Regions from separate parts of the Peribacillus sp. FSL K6-1552 genome, predicted to be linked through region 2. Evidence: predicted binding sites of a transcription regulator. Region 2 holds the regulator's gene; the other holds the start of a gene.
What was found. Region 2 encodes CtsR, which represses protease genes until heat stress. Its sites were predicted from a motif close to ATGGTCAATAAAGGTCAAACA; they were not measured.
Positions count from the first base shown of each region.

Region 1: NST21_RS13925 (ATP-dependent Clp protease ATP-binding subunit) is a predicted target of CtsR. The motif match lies at 2,410-2,430, and genes of this name have one in related genera.

Region 1 covers NZ_JBBOST010000001.1:2,871,937-2,881,079, forward strand. The annotation lists gene NST21_RS13885 (hypothetical protein) at 1-253, opposite strand, end outside; gene NST21_RS13890 (hypothetical protein) at 305-508, opposite strand; gene NST21_RS13895 (hypothetical protein) at 568-729, opposite strand; gene NST21_RS13900 (hypothetical protein) at 726-884, opposite strand; gene NST21_RS13905 (hypothetical protein) at 1,119-1,268, shown strand; gene NST21_RS13910 (hypothetical protein) at 1,332-1,526, shown strand; gene NST21_RS13915 (hypothetical protein) at 1,523-1,729, shown strand; gene NST21_RS13920 (sugar phosphate isomerase/epimerase family protein) at 1,707-1,994, shown strand; gene NST21_RS13925 (ATP-dependent Clp protease ATP-binding subunit) at 2,467-4,596, shown strand; partial or broken gene pulA (type I pullulanase) at 5,135-7,006, shown strand; partial or broken gene NST21_RS13935 (2Fe-2S iron-sulfur cluster-binding protein) at 7,284-7,744, shown strand; gene NST21_RS13940 (PCYCGC motif-containing (lipo)protein) at 8,025-8,525, shown strand; partial or broken gene NST21_RS13945 (transposase) at 8,628-8,986, opposite strand.
Region 2 covers NZ_JBBOST010000001.1:99,756-108,898, reverse strand. The annotation lists gene disA (DNA integrity scanning diadenylate cyclase DisA) at 1-216, opposite strand, end outside; gene radA (DNA repair protein RadA) at 219-1,607, opposite strand; gene clpC (ATP-dependent protease ATP-binding subunit ClpC) at 1,842-4,283, opposite strand; gene NST21_RS00555 (protein arginine kinase) at 4,402-5,478, opposite strand; gene NST21_RS00550 (UvrB/UvrC motif-containing protein) at 5,475-6,026, opposite strand; gene NST21_RS00545 (CtsR family transcriptional regulator) at 6,047-6,508, opposite strand; rRNA gene rrf (5S ribosomal RNA) at 6,858-6,973, opposite strand; rRNA gene NST21_RS00535 (23S ribosomal RNA) at 7,035-9,143, opposite strand, start outside.

The DNA.
Region 1 (9,143 bases), 2.8 Mb from region 2:
TAATATTCATATTCACCTTCAATTGGTTTATACCATTCATAATCATATTTTTGTTCCTCCGCAATTTTAATTTTTTGATATTCATCTTTTGGACCTTCCCAACGCCATGGTCAACTTCAGTTGATTTAGGATTCGTATGCGGGGTTGTGTCCAAGAAAGCACTGCTCAAGAACATTACTCCATAACCGAATATCATGGTCATGACGGTGAAAATGTAGCCAGCTAATATTAGAAAATTTTTAATTGGTAGCATACCTCCTGTGTTATGTAATTTTCTAAGGTCATTTCAAATGACCTTAGGATTTCAACTATATAAAATCCGACTTTCAACATTACGCAGCTCTCCAGATGAAACACTGTCAGCCACAATATATTGTAAAGTTCTCGTGGCTGTCATTCGTTTGTCTGGATGTTTCAATTGAAGATGCTGTTGTATCGCTCGAAAGAGTTCATTATTCTCCGGTCGGTTAGCGTTATATATTTCTTGTAAACTATTTGGCTTTTCCATGGCTTCTCCTACTTTCCAATGACTAATATTCGTACAGGCGGTACTTGATACGTAGTTCCTCAAGCTCCGCTTTTTTCTTCATAATGTACAAACAACATCAAGTAGATTGCCAATAGAAGGTGCAAATAAAGTGGAATATTCTTATCGTTTTGAATGACAACAAATATGAAAATTCCATATAGCAAAATTGGAATGGTTAAAAGGATTCTGAGCTTAGTCAAATGTCATCCCCCCATTTATCCTCAATTATTAATACATCGAGCATTTGAGCAACCTGAAAATCCTTTTCGGCAATCGCACTAATTAAACTTGTACAATTATTCTCCTTAAGAACATCTGCTAACAATTGTAAGTCCATAGTCATTATTGGTTTCATAGTAACTCCTCCTAATATACTAAAAATTCTGATACTTTAATACTAATTCACCAAATTGTAGCTAGCAACCTTTATAAAAAATAAATTTATTCATATATGGTTAATCGTCCTTACTTTTTAATTTTTTTCAATATAATGACGGAGTGAAATAATTTAAAAAAAGTGTGTAACTTCTACTGACTTTTACACTCAGTATGTATAGATACTATATAAGCACAAAAAGGAGAATATCAGATGAAGAAAATTAAACAAAACAGAAGTGAACGTGTAGGGACGCAATTTACCAAAAGCGACATGGAAAAGATCATAGAATTCGCAGAGGATTACGGTAGTATTTCCATTACAAAAGCTGTGGAATTATTAACCAAAGGATTATCCAAATAACAAAAAGGGAGTCGTTCTAATGAATTACGTAGATATTTTGATAATTGGGTAGCAGAATCGAATTTGGAACACTTAGTGCGCCAAGTTGATGACATTTGTTCTCTAATTATCAAACTTCCTCCTTCGATACAGGAAGAAGGACAGCAATTTCCAACGCCTTATCTTGTACTAATTGATTGGGGACTGATGAAAGGGATTACACAGCTGGTCACCCAGATGATGCAAAACGTTTATCTCCAGAGGGATGGAACAATATGATGACTCATATCCGGATATTGGCAGAGCGTGCATGGACAAAATATGGAGTACGATCGGTAGTTCATCCTCATGCTGGTGGCTATATCGAATTTGAAGATGAAATAAAGAAACTTATGCAGGATATTCCACATGAAATTGCAGGACTTTGCCTTGGACACAGGACAACTTTATTATTCAAAAATGGACTCCGTACATTGGCTTAGGGACTGTGCAAATAGACTGGATTATATACATTTTAAAGATATTAATCTAGATAATTATCAAAAAGTAATGACTGAGTGTATCCGCTTTTTTGTTACATGTGGCAAGGGAGTTATGTGCCCTATCGGACAAGGCATCATTGACTATAAATCCATTAACAGGTTACTGAAAGAAATCGATTATCATGGGTACATTACTGTAGAGCAAAAGCGTGATCCTAGAAATTGTGATAGTAGTCTACGAGATGTTAGCCAGAGTTTGGCTTAATTGAAGAGTATTGGTTTTTAATCATAAATACAATATGAGAAAAAAATTATGATTAATGGGGAAAAAATTATAAGAAAATCGGTTCTGATGCAAAAACTCAAGATAATCTCAATAGATGCTAAATCTTGATGTTTTACATCAAAATCAAAATAATGTTGTTTGAATTTTTTATTTTCACAATTAACTAATATACTTGTACTCCGATATATTTATCATATCTTTATAAGGAAATTGCAACCAACTTCTGAAGATGAAATACAGATAATTTGGATGAAGCCCTATTTCTATAGAAATAGGGCTATTATGGATTACCGATATGGCTGTTATTAATAGAAAAAATTTGAGAAAACAATCCAAAAGAATTTCCAGTCAAAATTATTGAAAGTCAAAGAAGGTCAATGTATAATAAAGTCAGAAAGTCAAAGAAGGTCAAAGTTGATTCATAAAAACAAACTTTAAGGAGGAGTACTACATGCTTTGTGAAAAATGCCATGTAAACCAAGCTAATATTCAAGTACATCTAAATATGAATGGTCAGGAGCATGATGTTATGCTGTGCTCCACTTGTTATAAAGAAGAAAGAAATAAACTTGGTGCAGCTATGGGAGGAAAAGATTTAGGGAACTTCCAATTTAATGGATCCCACAATTTATTCAATCCCTTTAATAATAGTAAAATCCCTCAACCGGAACCTGCTCAACAAAGCGGCGGAAGAGGATTATTAGAAGAGTACGGGCAGAATCTGACAGATGCTGCTAAAGCCGGCCTAATTGATCCGGTTATCGGCAGGAATGAAGAAATAAAAAGAGTGATTGAAGTTCTAAATAGACGTAATAAAAATAATCCAGTATTAATAGGTGAACCTGGCGTAGGTAAAACAGCGATTGCTGAAGGACTTGCTCTAGCCATTGTTGAAGGTGCAGTTCCTGTTAAATTGCGTAATAAGCTGGTGTATATGCTTGATATCGCTTCACTTGTTACAAACACTGGAATCCGGGGACAATTCGAAGAACGAATGAAGCAATTAATCAGTGAATTGCAGGAAAGAAAGAATGTCATTTTATTCATTGATGAAATTCACCAAATTGTCGGTGCTGGTTCAGCCGAAGGATCGATGGATGCTGGGAATATCTTAAAACCCGCACTTGCACGAGGTGAACTTCAGCTGGTGGGAGCGACCACTTTGTCTGAATATCGGAAAATTGAAAAAGACGGAGCACTTGAACGCCGCTTTCAACCCGTTCAGGTTAATGAGCCTACAACAGATGAAGCATTGGTTATTTTGCAAGGTTTAAAAGACAGTTATGAAGCGTATCATGGGGTCACATATAGCAAGGAAGCGCTGAAAGCAGCTGTTGAACTTTCAAACCGCTACATTCAAGACCGTTTTCTACCTGACAAAGCAATCGACTTAATGGACGAGGCAGGTTCTAAATTAAACTTGACCATTGAAGATGGACAGGAAGAGGTTATGAAAGAACGTCTTGCAAATATCTATAAGGAAAAAGAGCAGGCCCTAAATGAAGAAGACTATGAAAAAGCAGCTGTACTTCGGGATGAAGAAGAAAAACTGGAAAAATCATTGCAAGCTGGAGTAAATTCAGTTAAACCAAACGTCACTGTCGAAGATATCCAAAAGATTATCGAACAAAAAACTGGAATCCCTGTAGGCAAGCTGCAAGAAGATGAGCAGGAAAGAATGCTTCATCTTCAAGAGGAGCTAATGAAAAAAGTAATTGGGCAGGAAGAAGCAGTCAGAAAGGTTGCGAAGGCCGTCCGAAGGAGTCGTGCCGGTTTGAAGTCCAAAAACCGTCCCACTGGTTCTTTCCTATTCGTTGGTCCGACAGGAGTTGGGAAAACTGAATTAGCGAAAACCCTTGCTTTGGAATTGTTTGGTGATAAAGAAGCCATGATTCGCCTTGATATGAGTGAATTCATGGAGAAACATAGTGTTTCCAAATTAATTGGTTCTCCTCCTGGATACGTAGGACATGAGGAAGCAGGCCAATTAACTGAAAAAGTTCGTCGTAAGCCTTACAGTATTATCTTATTGGATGAGATTGAAAAAGCACATCCAGATGTGATGCACATGTTCTTACAAATTCTAGAAGATGGCCGGTTAACTGATAGCCAGGGACGTACTGTTACCTTTAAAGATACCGTCATTATCATGACATCTAATGCTGGAGTCGGGGAAAAACAAAAAGTAATGGGATTCGGTACAAGTACAGCCGTAGATGAAGCTTCTATCCTACAATCATTAGGCAGTTTTTTCAAACCGGAATTCCTGAACCGATTTGACAGCATCATTGAATTCTCAGCACTGAAGAAGGAAGACCTTTTGCAAATTGTTGATATTATGATTCAGGATCTTGACAAAACACTTACTTCTCAAGACATATCGTTGGTCGTAACAGATGAAGCAAAACAAAAACTGATCGAGTTAGGTTATCATCCATCATTCGGGGCAAGACCGCTCCGCCGTGTTCTTCAAGAACAGCTAGAAGATGGCATTACTGACTATATCTTTGATCAGCCTAAAGTGAAAAACTTCATGGCAGTTGTTGAAGATAATCAGGTTAAAATAATCAAAACACCATAAAGAGTACTAGAAATGCCTCCAAGACCGTAAAACTGTTATGGAGGCATTTTTTTTTATCACTTTTTAAGGTATAGAATTTCAATATGACTATTTAAAAGACAAAGAGAGGTATATTCTACACAGACGTAGAATTTTATGTAAAAGTAGTACAGGTTTATGATTTTTGGAACAACTTAGATAAACTAAACTATAAAAAATGGACATCGAGATTCTCAATTATTCCTGAACTTATTTCGGGTGATAATACGTATTATTGATAAATGAATACATCAAGTTTATTAACATATCCCTGAGACCCTAGGGCGTTAGAATCATATTGAAAATATCACACTGATTTTTGATAGCAACCCTTCATAAAAAGGAAATAATAAAAATATATGAAATAAATTCCTGTTTTGAAATAGGAATTTCATTGGAGGAATGACCTATTAAAGATTCACTTTCTTATTTTGAAGAGGAAAATACCAATCAAACACCTAATGATAAAGATTTCGATAATAAGTCGGATGTCCTACCCATTGCAAATACTCAAAATCCTGAAGAACTGGATAATCTTTATTACTATGAAGGAAAAGACTTAGGAAATTCCTATTTAAAAGATAAAACTTCCTTCCGGTTATGGGCTCCCACTTCATCTGAAGCTAAGCTCGTTACTTATAAACGTTGGGATGATACAGATGGAATAGAAATTGATATGCAGCGTTCGGAGAAGGGAACGTGGATTGTTGAAATATCCGGTGATCAGGATGGGTTGATTTATACATATAAAGTGAAAGTGGGCGATGTATGGAATGAAGCTGTGGATCCCTATGTCCGGGCAGTGACGGTAAATGGGAATAGAGGTGTTGTAATAGATTTAGCAGACACCAACCCAGAAAAGTGGACAAATGATAAACCTGCGCTGAATAGCCCTGAGGATGCAATTATCTATGAAATTCATATCAGGGATTTATCGATCCATCCTGAAAGTGGAATTCAAAATAAAGGGAAATTTTTAGGAGTAACCGAAATGGGTACCAAGGGTCCTGAAGGAGTTAAAACTGGTCTCGATCATATTAAGGATATGGGTGTGACTCATGTACAATTTATCCCCATTTTTGATTTTGCTACTGTCAATGAATTGAAATTAAATGAACCTCAATATAATTGGGGATACGACCCAAAGAATTATAATGCACCAGAAGGGTCTTATTCGACTGACCCCTTTCAACCAAAGCTCAGAATTCGTGAGGCGAAGCAGATGATCCAAGCATTACATGATAAGGGATTACGTGTAATTATGGATGTAGTTTACAATCACGTATATTCGGTGGATGATTCTAGCTTTAACAAACTTGTACCTAACTATTTTTTTCGCTTTAACGAGGACGGCACACTATCCAATGGTACCGGTGTAGGAAACGATACAGCGTCCGAACATAAAATGATGCGTAAATTTATCGTTGAATCTGTGATCTATTGGGCGAAAGAGTTTAAACTCGACGGCTTCCGTTTTGATTTAATGGGGATTCATGATGTGGAAACGATGAATGAAGTGAAAAAAGCTGTTTGTGAAATTGATCCGACTATTATTGTTTTAGGAGAAGGGTGGGATATGAATACCCCATTGTCTCAGGATCAGAAAGCGAATCAAAAGAATGCTTATAAAATGCCTGGTATAGCCCATTTTAATGACGCTATCCGGGATGGGTTAAAAGGCTTTGTGATGAATGAACATGATAAAGGCTTTATCAATGGCAAACCAGGGATGGAAGATATCATTAAAAAAGGGATTGCTGGTGGATTGAAATACGATGATCATATAGCAACCTATCAAAACCCAGCCCAGGTCATCAACTATGTCGAAGCTCATGATAATTATACATTGTGGGATAAGCTTATAATTACCAATCCAGATGCGACTGAGCAAGAACGCAAACAGATGCACAAACTCGGTTCTTCAGTGGTATTACTGTCACAGGGAATTCCAATGATCCATGCTGGACAAGAATTTATGCGAACAAAGGATGGGGATGAAAATAGCTATCAATCATCTGACTGGGTTAACCGATTGGATTGGAAAAGGAGAGCGGAATTTGATAATGAAGTAGAATATTTAAAAGGACTAATTTCGCTTCGAAATAATATTTCCGCTTTCAGGTTAAGGACAGCTGAAGAAATCGAGCAGCATTTAACATTCCTTGAAGCTCCTGCGAATGTGATTGCATTTTCTCTAATGACAGAACATTCAACGATTGTTGTTATTCATAATGCAAACTGGGAAGCTGTAAATATTACACTTCCATTTCATGGAGATTGGTCTGTTTTAGCGAATGGTCAGCTGGCGGGTCTTGAAGAAATTGAAAGGATTCAGGGGAGTCATATAACCGTTTCCCCTTTAAGTTCATATGTGTTGAGAAGTAATTTGTAAAATAGTGATTCGAAGTGAATGATAGGTTATCACTCACTTCGAATTTGTTTTTTTAGCTTTCCATCGAAATGTTTACTAAAAAATGGAATAGTGAAATAGCTAATAATGTTGAAATATAATCTCTCATCATTAATTAAGTTTAAGGAAAATTTGCCAGGGTAGAAAATATTGAATGAATAAATTTTCTCGTTTTTTTAGTGAGGAAAGATTATTTTGCCTGAGAAAGTTCATATAATTATTAATGAGGCTGAGGCCATCCTGAACGGTAATTTAAACAATTTTACATATGCTAACAAATAGTTCGATTGAAGTTCCGAATGTATGTTACCATTCAAACTTAGGCCCGATTTAGACATGATACATGTCATGTCTCGTGAATGTTAATGGAGCGCTTGTGAGATCGTGTTCTACCGAAATCAAAGATGGGGATGTAATTGATACAGTTGCACCTGATGTCAAAGAAGCATAGGTTATCGCAATGTTCAAGATACTGTATAACCATGAACTGTACTGTACGGTTTGTGATTACAATAATGGGGGATGTGAAATACATAATACTGTTCATGAAATAAAAGTAAATCATCAAAGTGTTCCATTTGATAAAAAACCGTATGTAGTGGATAATTTAAATCCATTTTCCGTTATGATTCGGACCAATGCACCCTTTGCGGCCGTTGTGTAGAGGCTTGTCAGGATGTACAAGTCACTGAAATTTTAACTATCGATTGGGAAGCAAAATGGCTCTGAGTTATTTGGGATAAGTAACTCTAGCTGGTTTTGGATTTTAACCGGAAATTCGCTCATAACCATTCCACTGACACTATCAAAGAAGAAACAAATGAGAATAAATTAATATGGAAGGGTCCTTTAATGAATGCCTTTCTTACATTACTTGAATAATTTAAAAATATCTTTTCATGAAAACATCATTTAATAATGTACTTTTTGTGAAATAACTTGTAGAAATACATTCCACCCCATAAAATGGGAGTAACTATAATATTCAAGGAGTGTACAAATGAATTTTAAATTAATGGCCATAATTGGTATCTGTTCATCTTTACTACTTTCCGGTTGTTCGAATGAAGAAAAAAGTGTTGTGGATAAAGAAACTAGTCATGAAGGCCATTCAGCCCATACTGTTTCAGGAGATCTACAAGAAGAGACTAGCAGTAAGGAAATAGCACCTGAATTTCTATCTGGAAAACCAGAAGAAATGAAAACTATCTATTTAGCGGTTGCTCAAAATCAGGAACTATTAGAAAATATACCATGTTACTGTGGTTGTGGCGAAGAAGCTAACCATAAAAACAATTACGATTGTTTTATCCATGAAAATAAAAAAAGTGGTGAAGTGGTTTGGGACGATCATGGTACTAGATGTGGAGTTTGTCTAGAAATAGCAGCTCAATCCATTTTAGATTTAAGGGATGGGATGTCAATTAAAGATATCCGTACTAAAGTGGATGAAAAATATAAGAGTGGATATGCAAAACCAACACCTACCCCTGAGGTTTAAGTTCATGAATTTCCAAATTAAATAGTTACAAGCGAGTAAATAAATGAAAAAGAGCCTGAAATGAAGTGAACCCAAAAAGTTAGACACTTTATTTAATAGGTCAGCCTTGAAGGCATGAACCCGGTAATCTACCCGGCTCATGCCTTTTAATATTACCTTGATTCGTTTGAGACTGTAGTAATGGATATATTCTTCTTCTAGTTCTTGGTTGAAATGCTCCATGCTTTCAAATTCTTGAAGATAGAGTAACTCTAATTTTAATAGGCCAAAGAAAAGTTTTCAATGACCGCATTATCGATACAATTTCTATTGTGGGACATGCTTTGTGTAATGTTATGTCTTTTTAAATCATGCGAATATTGTTTCATCTGGTAATGCCAGCCCTAATCTGAATGAAGAATGGGTGAATCTTTCGATTCCAAGCGGTCAAAGGCTTTATCTAGCATCTTGGTAACGAGGGCAATGGATTTATAGGTTTTTTTTCCTTCGAAGTACTCTAAAACTGCATGTGATTTTTCGTCTATCGTATATTTAGTCAAAAAAACTGCCCCCCAATTGTTAGATGCTGTCTAACAATTGGGGGGCAGTTCAAATTATGAGGCTCTTTATTATTATTCA
Region 2 (9,143 bases):
CTTCGCCAACTCATATAATGTACTTGGGGTACAGTTACAATTAATTTGGAAGCCACCATCTACAATTGTGCGCACCTTTTCGTTATATCCAACTACAATCAACCCACCCGTATTTGCCCTCAGGACATTTTCAATGCCTTCCCGAAGCGGGGTACCCGGGGCTACAATTTGCAAAATCTCCAATTTTGTTTTCTCATACCCTTTTTTATCTGTCATCTTTACCCCCCTAACGAATGATGAAGAGCCTCCGAAACCGATGAAACCCCAACGATCTTAATACCCTTTGGAGCTGTCCATCCACCTATATTATTAGCTGGTATAATGACCCGTTCAAACCCTAGTTTTGCTGCTTCCTGTACTCGCTGTTCGATCCGGGACACCCTTCTTACTTCCCCCGTTAACCCAACTTCTCCAATGATGCAATCGGCAGGATTTGTTGGTTTATCACGGAAGCTTGAGGCAATGCTAATTGCCACAGCCAGATCAATTGCCGGTTCATCCAGCTTGACACCTCCAGCAACCTTTAGGTACGCATCTTGGTTTTGTAATAACAAACCCACTCTCTTTTCCAAGACCGCCATTAAAAGCGAGACCCTATTGTGATCAATCCCAGTAGCCATTCGCCTTGGATTTCCAAAACTCGTCGGTGAAATTAATGCCTGAATTTCAACAAGCACCGGTCTTGTTCCTTCCATTGACGCAACAACGGTGGATCCCGAAGCACCTTGTGACCGTTCCTCAAGGAAAATTTCCGAGGGATTCGCGACTTCTTCTAGACCATGTTCTTTCATTTCAAAAATACCCATCTCATTTGTCGAACCAAAGCGGTTTTTGACCGCGCGTATAATTCGATATGTATGGTGTCTTTCTCCTTCGAAATATAAAACAGTGTCTACCATATGCTCAAGCAACCTTGGCCCTGCAATCGCCCCTTCTTTCGTAACATGCCCGACGATAAAGATCGCAATTCCATTCGTCTTCGCAATACGCATGAGCGATGCCGTACATTCCCTTACTTGTGAAACACTTCCCGGCGCGGAAGTCACTTCAGAATGATACACCGTTTGAATTGAATCAATAATAACTAAATCCGGATTTACCTCTTGAATTGCCTGTTGGATATAATCCATATCAGTTTCCGCATAAACGAGTAGATTTTCTGACATAACCCCAAGCCGGTCCGCTCTCAGTTTGGTCTGTTTAACTGATTCTTCACCTGAAATATATAGCACTTTTTTCTGTTTATGCGCCAACTGTGAAGATACTTGCAAAAGTAGGGTAGATTTACCAATACCCGGATCTCCTCCAATTAACACAAGTGACCCCTGCACAATCCCGCCACCAAGCGCACGATTCAATTCCATTAAATCTGTCTTAATCCGAGGTTCCTTGTCTGACTGAATAGTAGTTATAGGTGCCGCCTTCACACGTTCCCCGGAACCTCTAACCTCTGAATGAGTAAAAGCTCCTTTTCTAGCCGGTTTAACAATTTCGGTTTCCTCGACCATCTTATTCCATTCTCCACAGCCCGGGCATTTTCCCATCCACTTCGCCGATTCATACCCACAAGACTGACACATAAACTTCGTTTTCTTTTTTGCAGCCATAATTACTCCTCTTCCTATTTGAAAAAATACCTATATAAAGGATATTATATCTCGGTTTTATTTAAACCTTCTTAATGATAAGTTTTTTAGAAAATAACTCCTGCACCCATATTTCCCTTTTTTTCGCCAGATATTGATTGCTTAAAAATTTTAAATATGAACATTTCTACCTATGAATAAAAAACAGAGGTACACTGCAAAAAATCTGCGTGTACCTCGAAGTTTAGAATCAGATTATTCACTTACGTTAACAGGCTCGCCTTGTCGGATTGCAAACTCATTATTCACAACGTCCATCACGACTGTTTGCCCTTTTTTCACATTACCTTTCAGCAACTCTTCGGACAAATAATCTTCTACATGTTTCTGAAGCGCTCTTCGGATTGGACGTGCCCCGTATTCAGGATCAAAGCCTTCCGTAGCAATTTTTTCTCTAGCCGCATCTGTCAGCTCCAAGTATATTTCCTGTTCTTTTAAACGAGTAGTCAGCTGATTAGACATTAATGTAACAATTTGTTTCAAGTGATCTTTCTCTAACGAGTGGAACACGATGGTTTCATCAATACGATTCAGGAATTCTGGACGGAAGGCACGTTTAAGTTCTTCCATCACTTTCCCTTTCATATTTTTGTAGTCCTGGCCAGTGTCCTGGATGTTAAAGCCGACATACTTATCAATTTTTAATGCAGAAGCCCCAACATTTGAAGTCATAATCAGAATCGTATTCCTAAAATCGACAGTACGGCCTTTAGAGTCTGTCAGCCTTCCGTCTTCTAGTACTTGAAGAAGAATATTAAAAACATCTGGATGTGCCTTTTCAATTTCATCAAGCAGAACGACGGAATATGGTTTTCTCCGCACTTTTTCTGTTAACTGTCCGCCTTCTTCATATCCTACATATCCTGGAGGTGATCCAACAAGACGTGAAGTTGAATGTTTCTCCATATATTCAGACATGTCGATCCTTATCATGGCATCTTCATCACCAAAGATGGATTCAGCTAGAGCACGGGCAAGCTCGGTTTTACCAACTCCTGTAGGCCCCAAGAAGATGAATGAACCGATTGGACGCTTAGGATCTTTCAATCCTGCTCTTGCACGTCGTACCGCTTTAGAGACCGCTATGACGGCTTCTTCCTGCCCAATTACACGATCATGGAGGATTGATTCCATATTAAGCAGTTTATCAGACTCAGTTTGCGCCAGTTTAGTGACCGGAACTCCCGTCCAGCTGGAAACGACATGGGCAATATCGTCCACTGTCACTTCACTGTTCTCTTGCCCTTGTTTTTCTTTCCATGTTTTCTTCGTTTCTTCCAATTGTTCTCTTAAACGTTGTTCTGTATCGCGAAGTGAAGCAGCTTTTTCAAACTCTTGACTTTGAACGGAAGCGTCCTTTTCCTTACGAACATCATCTAGTTTCACTTCAAGTTCTTTTAAGTTTGGTGGTGTTGTATATGAGCGTAACCGTACTTTTGAACCTGCTTCATCAATCAAGTCAATCGCTTTATCCGGTAAGAAGCGATCGGAAATATAACGATCAGATAATTTAACTGCAGCGTCAATCGCTTCATCCGTAATTGAAACGCGGTGATGGGCTTCATACCGGTCACGTAAACCCTTCAATATTTGAATGGACTCTTCCATCGTTGGCTCGTCGACTTGAATTGGTTGAAAGCGTCGTTCTAGCGCAGCGTCTTTTTCGATATATTTACGGTACTCATCCAAAGTCGTTGCACCGATACATTGTAATTCACCACGGGCTAATGAAGGTTTAAGGATATTAGAAGCATCAATGGCACCTTCAGCCCCGCCAGCACCAATCAATGTGTGCAACTCATCGATGAATAAGATGATATTGCCTGCCTGACGAATTTCGTCCATTACTTTCTTTAAACGGTCCTCAAACTCACCACGATATTTCGTACCAGCTACAACAGTACCCATATCAAGTGTCATAACGCGTTTATCGCGCAGGATTTCAGGTACCTCATTATTAATGATCTGTTGGGCAAGACCTTCAGCGATGGCTGTTTTACCAACCCCAGGTTCACCGATTAATACTGGGTTATTTTTTGTACGACGACTTAATACCTCAATGACCCTCTGTATTTCCTTGCTTCTTCCGATAACAGGATCCAGGCTGCCTTCACGAGCAATCGCCGTTAAATCTCGGGCAAGACTATCCAGGGTTGGTGTGCTTGCATTTGAGGCTGCTGACCCCTGATGTCCACCTGATTCATTACTGCCTAACAGTTGTAATACCTGTTGGCGTGCTTTATTTAAGCTTACTCCAAGGTTGTTCAGTACTCGGGCTGCAACACCTTCGCCTTCTCGGATTAGACCAAGAAGTACATGCTCTGTCCCAACATATGAATGGCCTAATTTTCTTGCTTCATCCATAGAAAGCTCAATGACTTTTTTAGCTCTTGGGGTATAGTGTATTGTTTGGGCAGTATCCTGTCCACGGCCAATCAGGTTTTCTACTTCTTTCTGGATTTTTTCTGCTCCTAAACCAAGAGCATATAACGCTTTAGCTGCAATTCCATCGCCTTCTCGAACCAGGCCTAACAAAATATGTTCTGTACCAATATTATTATGTCCTAAGCGGATTGCTTCTTCTTGGGCTAATGCTAATACTTTCTGGGCTCTTTCAGTAAAACGACCAAACATCATAGGGAATTCCTCCTTAAGAATTTTCGTTTTGAGTAAAGCTACTCTAAGTAACGGCAGAGGCTTCATTGCACTACATTTATTACATGAATATAGGTACTCACTCAGAGGTAATTAACCTCTATGAGGAGGAAGTTTCCGTGAAGTTTAAGCGTTCTCGAATGAGTGCTGCTCGACGGATATCCCTTTCATGGGATCTTAATGGGCCACCTGCGTATTTTTGTAAAAATCCTGACTGAGTTAATATCATCAACTCATTTAAGATGCTTTTAGAAATATTTTTTATATACCCAAGATCTATACCTAACCTAACATCGGAGATACAGGTAGTTGCTTCCTTAGTCTCAATGACTCGAGCATTAGACAAAATCCCATAAGAACGGTAAACTCTATCTTCTAATTGTATGTGAGAGGACTTCACTAATGCATCCCTTGCTGACCTTTCCTGGGCAATGATTTGTTGAACTACACTCGTTAGATCTTCAACAATGTCTCTTTCAGACTTTCCGAGAGTAATTTGATTAGAGATTTGAAAGATATTCCCTAACGCTTGACTGCCCTCTCCATAAATCCCTCGAACTACCAACCCTAATTGATTGATAGCCGGTATAATTTGATTCATCTGCTGTGTAAGGACTAGGCCCGGCAGATGCATCATGACCGAAGCCCTTAATCCTGTTCCCACATTAGTTGGACAACTAGTTAAGTATCCTCTTTCTTCATCATATGCATAGTCTATGGATTCTTCAATCCAATCGTCAAGAACATTTGCGAGCTTTAACGTTTCTTTTAGCTGCAGCCCAGACATTAAACACTGAATACGGAGATGATCCTCTTCATTGATCATGATACTTATTTCTTCATTTTCTGAGAGAAGACAAGCACCTTTTGCTGATTCATCAACTAAATGAGGACTGATTAAATGCTTTTCAACGAGAACACGCTTTTCTAGTGGTTTGATTTGGTCAATCTCTAGAAGTTCAAGTTTACCAATCTCCGGGGTAACTTCCTCTTCAATTCTTTTTTTTACTAATTCAATGATTTCTTTAGCTTCTTCGTTAGAAAAGGAGGTAGGAAAGGTGAAATCTTTGAAATTCCTGGCCAACCGAATTCTAGAACTTAATACAATATCAATTTCAGGCCCTTCGGCACTCATCCAGGAACTCAAGGCGTTTTCTACAAACTTTTCTAAACTCATAATTCGTCGCCTCCCTCTTGTGCTTCATACCTTTTTTCAAGGGAACGAACCTTATCTCTTACTTCTGCTGCTTTCTCAAATTCCTCTTGATTGATGTGAACCTTTAAAACCTCTTTCAAATCTGAAATTTGTTTTCGAAGATAAATGGTGCCACCAATCCTTTTTGGAATTTTACCTATATGTGCAATATTGCCGCTATGAACCCTCTTTAAAATCGGATTTAATTGATCGTTGAAAGTTTTATAACATTCAGCACATCCAAATTTACCAAGGTGGACAAACTCTTTATAGGATCGGTGACAATGAGGGCAGCGCTTCTCTTCTGTCTTAGGAAATGCATTTGCCTTCGTCTGTTGAATATTCGACTCCATATTCAACAATCCTGCTAATAAATTATTTATTGAAAAACCATGTCCTCCTGCAACCATAGTCATTTCACCTTTTTCCTGAGCACATTTCTCACAAATCATAACCTCGGTTTTTTTTCCATTAATGATCTTGGTGAAGTGCAGGGTAGCAGGCCTTTGATGACATTCTTGGCAAATCATGTTCATCACCTCTGCCAGTTTTATTTATATTTTAAAGTTGTAAGCATCGCAGTTAAAATCCTTGCCCTAAGCTCATCTCGGTCGGGTAAATCTATATAAATCACCGATCTATCAATGACGCTCATCATGATCTTGGCTTCTCTTTCATTTATAACTTCTTCACTCATAAGCCGAGAAATAACACCTTCAGCCATCGATTGAGTTACCCTAGAACCAATAAGGGATAATAATTGGTTAATAAGATGCACGTAATCCTGCGATTTCACTTTCATGATCCGTATATAACCGCCGCCTCCACGCTTACTCTCTACAACATAACCTCTTTCGATTGTAAACCTGGTATTAATTACGTAATTGATTTGAGAAGGAACACACTGAAATTTATCTGCTATTTCACTTCTTTTAATTTCTAAGATATCTTTCTGACTTATTTCTAGTACTTGTTTCAAATAAGTTTCGATAATATCAGATATGTTTCTCACTCAGCCTCCTCCAATCTGACTTTGACTATATTTGACTATTATTATACAAGGAAAAATGCATTTTGCAACTTAAATGCACTCATTTAAATGTATTATCCATTTTCTCCAAATTATATGTACTTACATACCCTAATGCACACTAAAATTTAAATATCTTACTTAAATACCCTAAACAGTTAAACACAAAACCTATTTTATAATAGAATATTCTATTACGTGTATTAATTCTCCTGCCGAATCCAAACACCTGGTCAAATACAAAGAAGACCAACATCTTTGCTGATCTTTAAATCGCTATCTATTTGTAAAAGAAAAAAGACCAGCCAAGTATGGCTGATCTTTTTGAATGGCTTGGCGGCGTCCTACTCTCACAGGGGGAAACCCCCAACTACCATCGGCGCTGAAGAGCTTAACTGCCGTGTTCGGAATGGGAACGGGTGTGACCTCTTCGCTATCGTCACCAAACAATAAAGGAACGTTGTTCCTTCAAAACTAGATAATAAGAAGGTATTTCATTTTTTAAAGCGTGGTTAAGTCCTCGATCTATTAGTATCAGTCAGCTCCACATGTCGCCACGCTTCCACCTCTGACCTATCAACCTGATCATCTTTCAGGGATCTTACTAGCTTGCGCTATGGGAAATCTCATCTCGAGGGGGGCTTCATGCTTAGATGCTTTCAGCACTTATCCCGTCCGCACGTAGCTACCCAGCTATGCCTTTGGCAAGACAACTGGTACACCAGCGGTGCGTCCATCCCGGTCCTCTCGTACTAAGGACAGCTCCTCTCAAATTTCCTGCGCCCGCGACGGATAGGGACCGAACTGTCTCACGACGTTCTGAACCCAGCTCGCGTACCGCTTTAATGGGCGAACAGCCCAACCCTTGGGACCGACTACAGCCCCAGGATGCGATGAGCCGACATCGAGGTGCCAAACCTCCCCGTCGATGTGGACTCTTGGGGGAGATAAGCCTGTTATCCCCGGGGTAGCTTTTATCCGTTGAGCGATGGCCCTTCCATGCGGAACCACCGGATCACTAAGCCCGACTTTCGTCCCTGCTCGACTTGTAGGTCTCGCAGTCAAGCTCCCTTGTGCCTTTACACTCTACGAATGATTTCCAACCATTCTGAGGGAACCTTTGGGCGCCTCCGTTACTCTTTAGGAGGCGACCGCCCCAGTCAAACTGCCCACCTGACACTGTCTCCCACCCCGATAAGGGGCGCGGGTTAGAATTTCAATACAGCCAGGGTAGTATCCCACCAACGCCTCCACCGAAGCTAGCGCTCCGGCTTCTCAGGCTCCTACCTATCCTGTACAAGCTGTACCAAAATTCAATATCAGGCTGCAGTAAAGCTCCACGGGGTCTTTCCGTCCTGTCGCGGGTAACCTGCATCTTCACAGGTACTATAATTTCACCGAGTCTCTCGTTGAGACAGTGCCCAGATCGTTACACCTTTCGTGCGGGTCGGAACTTACCCGACAAGGAATTTCGCTACCTTAGGACCGTTATAGTTACGGCCGCCGTTTACTGGGGCTTCGGTTCAAAGCTTCGCTTGCGCTAACCTCTCCCCTTAACCTTCCAGCACCGGGCAGGTGTCAGCCCCTATACTTCGCCTTGCGGCTTCGCAGAGACCTGTGTTTTTGCTAAACAGTCGCCTGGGCCTATTCACTGCGGCTTTTCTGGGCTATTCACCCTAAAAAGCACCCCTTCTCCCGAAGTTACGGGGTCATTTTGCCGAGTTCCTTAACGAGAGTTCTCTCGCACACCTTAGGATTCTCTCCTCGCCTACCTGTGTCGGTTTGCGGTACGGGCACCTTACATCTCACTAGAGGCTTTTCTTGGCAGCGTGGAATCAGGAACTTCGGTACTATATTTCCCTCGCCATCACAGCTCCGCCTTAATGGAAACGGGATTTGCCTCGTTTCCGGCCTAACTGCTTGGACGCGCATATCCAACAGCGCGCTTACCCTATCCTTCTGCGTCCCCCCATCGTTCAAACGATGTATAGGTGGTACAGGAATATCAACCTGTTGTCCATCGCCTACGCCTTTCGGCCTCGGCTTAGGTCCCGACTAACCCTGAGCGGACGAGCCTTCCTCAGGAAACCTTAGGCATTCGGTGGAAGGGATTCTCACCCTTCTTTCGCTACTCATACCGGCATTCTCACTTCTAAGCGCTCCACCAGTCCTTCCGGTCTGACTTCAACGCCCTTAGAACGCTCTCCTACCATCGACACCATACGGTGTCAATCCACAGCTTCGGTGATACGTTTAGCCCCGGTACATTTTCGGCGCGGAGTCACTCGACCAGTGAGCTATTACGCACTCTTTAAATGATGGCTGCTTCTGAGCCAACATCCTGGTTGTCTAAGCAACTCCACATCCTTTTCCACTTAACGTATACTTTGGGACCTTAGCTGGTGGTCTGGGCTGTTTCCCTTTCGACTACGGATCTTATCACTCGCAGTCTGACTCCCAAGAATAAGTATTTGGCATTCGGAGTTTGACTGAATTCGGTAACCCGTTGGGGGCCCCTAGTCCAATCAGTGCTCTACCTCCAATACTCTCATCTTGAGGCTAGCCCTAAAGCTATTTCGGAGAGAACCAGCTATCTCCAGGTTCGATTGGAATTTCT